2 regions of the Pseudomonas sp. Pse1 genome follow, and region 1 is predicted to be linked to the other one. Evidence: predicted binding sites of a transcription regulator. Region 1 holds the regulator's gene; the other holds the start of a gene.

Region 1 (4,186 bases):
TGCGTGACGTCAGCCTGTCCATCGACAGCGGCCAGATCGTCGGCTTGCTCGGCCCCAACGGCGCCGGCAAGACCACCTGCTTCTACATGATCGTCGGCCTGGTGCGCGCCGACCAGGGCCGCGTGCTGATCGACGACCTCGATGTCAGCCATCAGCCGATGCACGGCCGTGCACGAGCAGGCATCGGCTATCTTCCGCAAGAAGCGTCGATCTTCCGTAAACTGTCGGTTGCCGACAACATCATGGCCATCCTCGAAACCCGCAAGGAACTCGACAAGGCAGGCCGTCGCAAGGAGCTGGAAAGCCTGCTGCAGGAGTTCCACATCAACCACATTCGCGACAACCTCGGCATGAGCCTGTCCGGTGGCGAGCGCCGTCGCGTCGAGATTGCCCGCGCATTGGCCACCGCACCGAAATTCATCCTGCTCGACGAACCTTTCGCAGGCGTCGACCCGATTTCGGTGGGCGACATCAAGCAAATCATCCATCACCTCAAGGCCAAGGGTATCGGTGTACTGATCACCGACCACAACGTACGCGAGACCCTGGATATCTGCGAAACTGCCTATATCGTCAACGACGGCCAGCTGATTGCCGAAGGTGATGCCGAGACCATCCTGGCCAATGAACTGGTCAAGGAGGTTTACCTGGGCCACGAGTTCCGCCTGTAAGCGACGAGGCGTCTGGACGCCGCCGGGGCGTAATGTCAATAAAACTATCTATCTTTTTATTGTCATGACGCTCTAGGCAAACACTTCAGTTTCGGGCATATAATTTGCTTAAGTTAGGCGCTCCGGCGCCCTGTAGTGGATGGCGCACGTGCGCCGGCGAATAAGGTGTTAAGCCCCAGCCATGAAACCATCGCTAGTCTTGAGAATGGGCCAGCAGCTGACGATGACACCGCAGCTGCAACAGGCCATCCGTCTGCTCCAATTGTCGACCCTGGACCTGCAACAGGAAATCCAGGAGGCCTTGGAATCCAATCCAATGCTTGAACGCCAGGAAGAAGGCGACGACTTCGATAACGCCGACCCGATGGCCGACAATATCGAGCAGAAACCCAACACCGACGTCCAGGAACCTTCCTACCAGGAAACCGCCCCCACGGTGGATAACCTTGAGGAAGGTGAGTGGAACGAGCGCATTCCCAACGAACTCCCGGTCGACACCGCCTGGGAAGACGTCTACCAGACCAGTGCCAGCAGCCTGCCGAGCAACGATGACGACGAGTGGGATTTCACCACCCGCACTTCGGCCGGTGAGAGCCTGCAAAGCCATCTGCTCTGGCAACTGAACCTGGCCCCGATGTCCGACACCGATCGCCTGATCGGCGTGACCCTGATCGACTGCATCAACAACCAGGGGTACCTGGACGAAACCCTCGAGGAGATCCTCGAAGCCTTCGATCCGGAACTGGACATCGAACTGGACGAAATCGAAGCCGTCCTGCACCGCATTCAGCAATTCGAGCCGGCCGGTATCGGCGCCCGCAACCTGGGCGAGTGCTTGCTTCTGCAATTGCGTCAGTTGCCCGCCAAGACCCCGTGGATCGCCGAAGCCAAGCGCCTGGTCACCGACTATATCGACCTGCTGGGCAGCCGCGACTACAGCCAACTGATGCGCCGCATGAAGCTCAAGGAAGACGAACTGCGCCAGGTCATTGAGCTGGTACAGAGCCTCAACCCGCGTCCGGGCTCGCAGATCGAGTCCAGCGAAGCCGAATACGTGGTGCCGGACGTGATCGTGCGCAAGGACAACGAGCGCTGGCTGGTGGAACTGAACCAGGAGTCTGTGCCACGCCTGCGGGTCAACCCTCAGTACGCCGGGTTTGTCCGCCGTGCCGACACCAGTGCCGACAACACCTTCATGCGCAACCAGTTGCAGGAGGCCCGCTGGTTCATCAAGAGCCTGCAGAGCCGCAACGAAACCTTGATGAAAGTCGCCACCCAGATCGTCGAGCACCAGCGCGGCTTCCTCGAATACGGCGACGAAGCGATGAAGCCCCTGGTCCTGCACGACATCGCCGAAGCGGTAGGTATGCATGAATCGACCATTTCGCGGGTTACCACGCAGAAATTCATGCACACCCCGCGCGGTATTTATGAGCTGAAATACTTTTTCTCAAGTCATGTCAGCACCTCCGAAGGCGGCGAATGCTCGTCTACGGCGATCCGCGCGATCATCAAAAAACTGGTTGCCGCGGAAAATCAGAAAAAGCCGTTGAGTGACAGCAAAATCGCTGGTTTACTGGAGGCACAAGGCATTCAGGTGGCCCGTCGTACCGTCGCCAAGTACCGCGAATCCTTGGGGATCGCGCCTTCGAGCGAACGCAAGCGTTTGATGTAACGGGCCACGCCACCGCGTTCCAGGGTGTGTTCGGAATTGTTCCGGATACACCCAGTGGCAGGCATCACAGCCTGCCGCCTTATGCACTGGCAACGAAGGAGAAGCTGTATGCAAGTCAACATCAGTGGACACCAACTGGAAGTTACCGAACCTCTGCGCACCTACATCGGCGAAAAACTCGACCGACTGGAAAGGCACTTCGACAAGATCACCAACGTGCAGGTCACGATGAATGTCGAGAAGCTGAAGCAGAAAATCGAAGCCACGCTGCATATCCCCGGCGGAGAAGTGGTTGCCAATGCCGAGCATGACGACATGTATGCCGCCATTGACCTGCTGACCGACAAGCTGGACCGTCAACTCAAAAAGCATAAGGAAAAGACCCAGAGCCTCCTCCAGGGCGCAACCGGTCGTTAACACCCCCATCCCATGATCCGACTTGAAAGCATCCTGACCCCCGGCCGTTCCCTCGTGAACGTGCCGGGCGGCAGTAAAAAGAAAGCCCTCGAACAAATTGCCAACCTGATCGCCCGGGAAGTCCCGGATCTGGAGATGCAAGATGTCTTCGAGGCGTTGATTGCCCGTGAAAAACTCGGCTCGACTGGTTTTGGCAACGGCATCGCCATTCCACACTGCCGCCTCAAGGGTTGCACATCCCCTATCAGCGCCCTGATGCACCTCGACGCCCCAATTGATTTCGACGCCATCGATGGCGCTCCGGTCGACTTGCTGTTCGTCCTGCTGGTCCCCCAAGCGGCTACCGATGCGCACCTTGAACTGCTACGTCAGATCGCCAGCATGCTGGACCGTAAGGAAGTGCGTGATCGCCTGCGCAACGCCAGCAGCAATCAAGACTTGTACCAGGTTGTCCTGGACGAGCAGAACGGTCACTGATGATGCGCCTGATTATTGTCAGCGGACGCTCCGGCTCCGGCAAAAGTACGGCCCTCAATGTCCTCGAAGACAACGGCTATTACTGCATCGACAACCTTCCGGCAGGCCTGTTGCCGGAGTTGGCCGAACGCGCACTGATTCACAATGAACTGAGCCAGCCACTGGTCGCGGTCTCCATCGACGCGCGCAACCTGCCCAGTCATTTGACCCGTTTCCCGGAATTGCTGGATGAAGTACGTAGCCGCCACATCCAGTGTGATGTGCTGTACCTCGACGCCGACGAAGAAACCCTGCTCAAGCGCTTCTCCGAGACACGTCGGCGGCACCCGTTAAGCAGCTCCAATCGCTCGCTGGCCGAAGCCATCGAAGATGAGACCACCCTGCTGGGGCCTATTGCCGACCTCGCCGACCTCAAGCTCAACACCACCAATCTCAACCTGTACCAGTTGCGCGATACCATCAAGCTGCGCCTGCTCAATCAGCCGGAGCCCGGTACGGCGTTTCTGGTGGAGTCGTTCGGCTTCAAGCGCGGCATGCCGGTCGATGCCGACCTGGTGTTCGACGTGCGCTGCCTGCCGAACCCCTACTGGATTCCGGATCTGCGGGCACAGTCAGGCCTGGACCAACCGGTTGCCGACTATCTGGCCGCGCAGCCGGATGTCGAGGAAATGTTTGTAGACATCTCCAGCTACCTGCTCAAATGGCTGCCGCGATTTGCTGCCAGTAACCGGGCCTACGTCACCATTGCGATCGGCTGCACCGGCGGACATCACCGCTCCGTGTACCTGACCGAACGCCTGGGGCAGATCCTGCAAAAAACCCTGAAGAACGTCCAGGTTCGCCACCGCGACCTTAGCTAAAGGATTCACACCGCGATGCCTGCTCTGGAAATTGAAATCATCAACAAATTGGGCCTGCATGCCCGTGCTTCAGCGAAATTCGTAGG
Region 2 (4,186 bases), on a different contig from region 1:
TAAGGAACAAGACTATGGGTTCGCTGCATCGTATCGCTGTGTTGTGTGGTTTGACCGCCGTGCTGGCCTCGACCATGGCTCAGGCTGAAGACTGGAAAGTCGCCAAGAATGAAGACGGGATCAAGATTTCCCTGAGTGAAATCCCGGGCTCCGACTACAAGTCTTACCAGGGCGTGACCCTGATGAAGACCACGGTCGCCAAGCTGCGCGCGTTGCAGGAAGACGTGGCGGGTGCCTGCACCTGGATTCATGAGTGCAAAATGCAGAAGCTGCTCAAGCATGAAGGCGACCAGAGCTGGACCTACACCCAATTCAATACGCCGTGGCCTGTCACCCCGCGTGATTCGGTGCTGCACGTGACCACCGTCGAGAACGCCGATGGCAGCCTGACCCGCAACCTCGAAGGCGTGCCCAAGTACATTCCCGAAGAGAAAGGTTTCGTTCGTGTTACTCAGGTTAAAGGCTTCTGGAAGTTCGTGCCCAAGGGCGATCAGGTCGAAGTGACTTATCAAGTGCACACCGAGCCAGGTGGCAGCGTACCGGCAATGGTTGCCAACAAGTTCGTGGTCGATGCCCCGTTCGAAACCCTCAAGGCCTTGAAGGCGCGCGCCGAGAAATAAGCATCCTGTGCCGGAACGGGTTTTTCCGTTCCGGCGCTGCTGACGCCGGGAACGATTTCCGATCCTTCGCGGTCGAGATACAGGTAAGCCCATTGGCGGGCTTTGCCGAGGAGGCAGCGATGCAAAAGTGGCAAATCACCTTTGTTGATGATCACGGTGAGCAAAGCGTCGAGCAATTTGACTGCGAGCAAAAACCGGACATGGAAAAGGCTGCACAGTTGATTCGCGCCAAACTGCTCCCGGTTTCGGCCGAGCTGGATCTCAATGACCTGGAAGGTCGCACCGCCGAACCGACGGTCAAAAGCCTTAAAACCCAGAACAGCATTCAAATCCTCGCGATCACCCCGATTCCTTGACCCCTCCCGATTCAGGCCTTGGCAGCCGCTCTGACTTGGGGCTACTCTGCATTCGAGATCAGCGAATGGATCGCTAAGGTCTGGTCTTGTCAGCTACATGCTTGTTTCCCGGCGGCAACCGGGTTGCCGCAGCACTCGCCAGAAAGGTGCAGGGAGTACGGAAAGTCTATCCATCTGATTGCGGAGGACGTTTCATGAGCACAGCCTATCAAGAAGACATCAGCAGCAGCGTGCTGCGCCGCATGAAAGAAGGCGGTTTTGATTTTTCACGGTTCCATCCCATCGAGTTCTACGCCATTTTCCCCGACGAGGAGCGGGCACGCAGGGCGGCAGGGCAGTTTCGCGGTGAGTCCTTGAATGCACAGATCAGTGTGCGTGACGACGGCGCCTGGTATCTGGAACTGAGTAAGGTGATGTTCGCCACCTATGGCGGAATCGGCGATTTTGAACAGGACTTTGAAGCGGTGGTAGAGCCTTTGGGTGGGATTATCGAGGGCTGGGGTGTCAAGCACGAGGTACGAGGGCAACTCGCATAACATCATGAACAGCGACACTATGCAGCGACGGCTGACCCTTGGGTCAGCCGTTTTCGTATGGGCAGGAAAAAGCCGGACAAAAAAAAGCCACCTGAGCAGGTGGCCAAAAGGGAAGAGAGGTGGGCAGAACGCTGTCGGACAGCTGCGTTCTGCGAGGTAGGACAATTATCGGCAAGCGCCGGCGAGCAGTGAAATGAACTGTGGCTATGCTCCTAATAGCCATCCTCATTGCCATTCCGTGGAGCGTTGGCGTTCAGGTTGGAGCATCCACTGCACAGGAATGGTGCGGTGCTTGCGGCGTCATCAAGCAACCTATTGAAATTAAAGGGTTATTGCCGCTGGCACGGGCCTTGCGAAGGCAAAGTGTCCGAGTGACAAGGAGTACGGCATGATCCGCACCTATTTTGACGAGATGTACGACGCGGGTGGCCAGGTCCGTCCGCACTACCGGGAATTCGCCCGTTGGTTGGCCGAAACGCCTGACGAGCTGTTGGCACAACGCCGACGCGAGGCCGATCTGCTGTTTCATCGCGCCGGTATTACCTTCACCCTTTACGGCGACGAGCAGGGCACCGAGCGCCTGATTCCTTTCGATACCATCCCCCGCAGCATTCCCGCCAGCGAGTGGCGCATCGTCGAGCGTGGCTGCATACAAAGGGTCAAGGCCCTGAATATGTTCCTCGCCGACCTGTACCACGAGCAGCGGATCATCAAGGCCGGCATTATTGCCCCGGAACAGGTACTGGCCAACGAGCAATACCAGCTCGCCATGCAGGGTCTGGACCTGCATCGCGATATCTACTCGCATATCTCTGGCGTCGACCTGGTACGCGACGGCGATGGCACCTACTACGTGCTCGAGGACAACCTGCGCACCCCCAGCGGTGTCAGCTACATGCTCGAAGACCGCAAGATGATGATGCGCCTGTTCCCGGAGTTGTTCGCCGCGCAGCGTATTGCACCCATCGATCATTATCCCAATCTGTTGCTCGACACTCTGAAAAGCTCCAGCCCCATCGATGACCCCAGCGTCGTGGTGCTGACCCCGGGGCGCTTCAACAGTGCTTTCTTCGAGCACGCCTTCCTTGCCCGGGAAATGGGCGTGGAACTGGTGGAGGGCGCGGATCTGTTCGTGCGTGATGACAAAGTCTTCATGCGCACCACGGATGGGCCGAAGGCCGTCGATGTGATCTACCGACGCCTCGACGATGCCTTCCTCGATCCATTGGCCTTCAATCCGGATTCAATGCTCGGGGTCCCGGGGCTGCTGTCGTCCTATCGCAGCGGTAACGTGGTGCTGGCCAATGCCATCGGCACCGGAGTGGCAGATGACAAGTCGGTGTATCCGTATGTCACCGAGATGATTCGTTTCTACCTCGACGAAGAGCCGATCCTGCAAAACGTGCCGACCTGGCAGTGTCGCAATCCATCGGAGCTGTCACACGTGCTGGCCCATCTGCCGGAGTTGGTGGTCAAGGAAACCCAGGGGTCCGGGGGCTACGGCATGCTGGTCGGCCCCGCTGCGACAGCCGCAGAGATCGAACTGTTTCGGGCACGGATCAAGGCCAAGCCGCACGCCTATATCGCCCAACCGACGTTATCGCTGTCGACCTGCCCGACCTTTGTCGAAAACGGTATCGCGCCGCGCCATATCGACCTGCGGCCGTTCGTCCTGTCCGGGCGTGAAACCCGCGTGGTGCCTGGCGGATTGACCCGAGTCGCGCTGCGTGAGGGCTCGTTGGTGGTCAACTCCTCACAGGGTGGTGGCACCAAGGACACCTGGGTCGTCGAGGATTGAAGGAAACTTGCCATGTTGAGTAGAACTGCTTCGGACCTGTATTGGATGTCGCGTTATCTGGAGCGGGCGGAAAACCTCGCACGGATGCTCGACATCAGCTATTCGCTGTCGCTGATGCCGCAGGACGGCCGCGGCGACGGCTTGCATGAACTGGCAATGCCCTTGCTGATCACCGGCACACTGGACGATTACCTGGAGCGCCACGGGGCGCTGCACGCCGAGCGCCTGCTGCACTTCTTCGCCCTCGATGCGGCCAATCCCGCCAGCATTTACAGCTGCCTGGGCGCGGCGCGGGCCAGTGCGCATGCAGTGCGTGGGCGAATTACCGCCGACATGTGGGAAAACATCAACGCGACCTGGCTGGAAATACGCGGCATTGCCGAGCAGGGCCTGGGTCGCTATGGCATGAGCCGCTTTTGCGAGTGGATCAAGGAGCGTTCGCACCTGTTTCGCGGTGCCTCCTACGGCACCATCATGCGCAACGATGCCTTCCGTTTCATTCGTCTGGGGACCTTCGTCGAGCGCGCCGACAACACCCTGAGACTGCTGGATGCGCGCTACGAAATGGCCGGCGACCAGGCGGAAGCCGTCAGTGATGGCACTGCTCACGCTTACTACCAGTGGAGCGCCTTGTTGCGGGCGTTGTCGTCATTCGAGGCTTACACCGAAATCTATCGCGATGCACCGGGCGCCCGTCAGGTCGCCGAGCTGTTGTTGCTGCGGGCCGACGTGCCGCGTTCGTTGCGCGCCTGCACCGAGGAGATCGATCAGATCCTCGCCCAGCTTCCCGGTATCAACGGTCGGCCGGCGCAACGCCTCGCGGCGGAAATGGACGCACGCCTGCGCTACACCGGAATCAACGAAATCCTCGACGAA

What was found. Region 1 encodes sigma-54, which starts transcription at its own class of promoters, with help from an activator protein. Its sites were predicted from a motif close to ANTGGCATNNANNTTGCTNT; they were not measured.
Region 2: NR126_RS20925 (circularly permuted type 2 ATP-grasp protein) is a predicted target of sigma-54. The motif match lies at 1,850-1,869, and genes of this name have one in related genera.

The regions. Positions count from the first base shown of each region.
Region 1 covers NZ_JALJRO010000004.1:42,540-46,725, reverse strand. Annotated here, with positions in the region: gene lptB (LPS export ABC transporter ATP-binding protein) at 1-671, shown strand, start outside; gene NR126_RS07620 (RNA polymerase factor sigma-54) at 853-2,346, shown strand; gene hpf (ribosome hibernation-promoting factor, HPF/YfiA family) at 2,455-2,763, shown strand; gene ptsN (PTS IIA-like nitrogen regulatory protein PtsN) at 2,776-3,240, shown strand; gene rapZ (RNase adapter RapZ) at 3,243-4,100, shown strand; gene NR126_RS07600 (HPr family phosphocarrier protein) at 4,116-4,186, shown strand, end outside.
Region 2 covers NZ_JALJRO010000016.1:4,821-9,006, forward strand. Annotated here, with positions in the region: gene NR126_RS20910 (START domain-containing protein) at 15-620, shown strand; gene NR126_RS20915 (hypothetical protein) at 740-976, shown strand; gene NR126_RS20920 (ribonuclease E inhibitor RraB) at 1,171-1,512, shown strand; gene NR126_RS20925 (circularly permuted type 2 ATP-grasp protein) at 1,901-3,310, shown strand; gene NR126_RS20930 (alpha-E domain-containing protein) at 3,323-4,186, shown strand, end outside.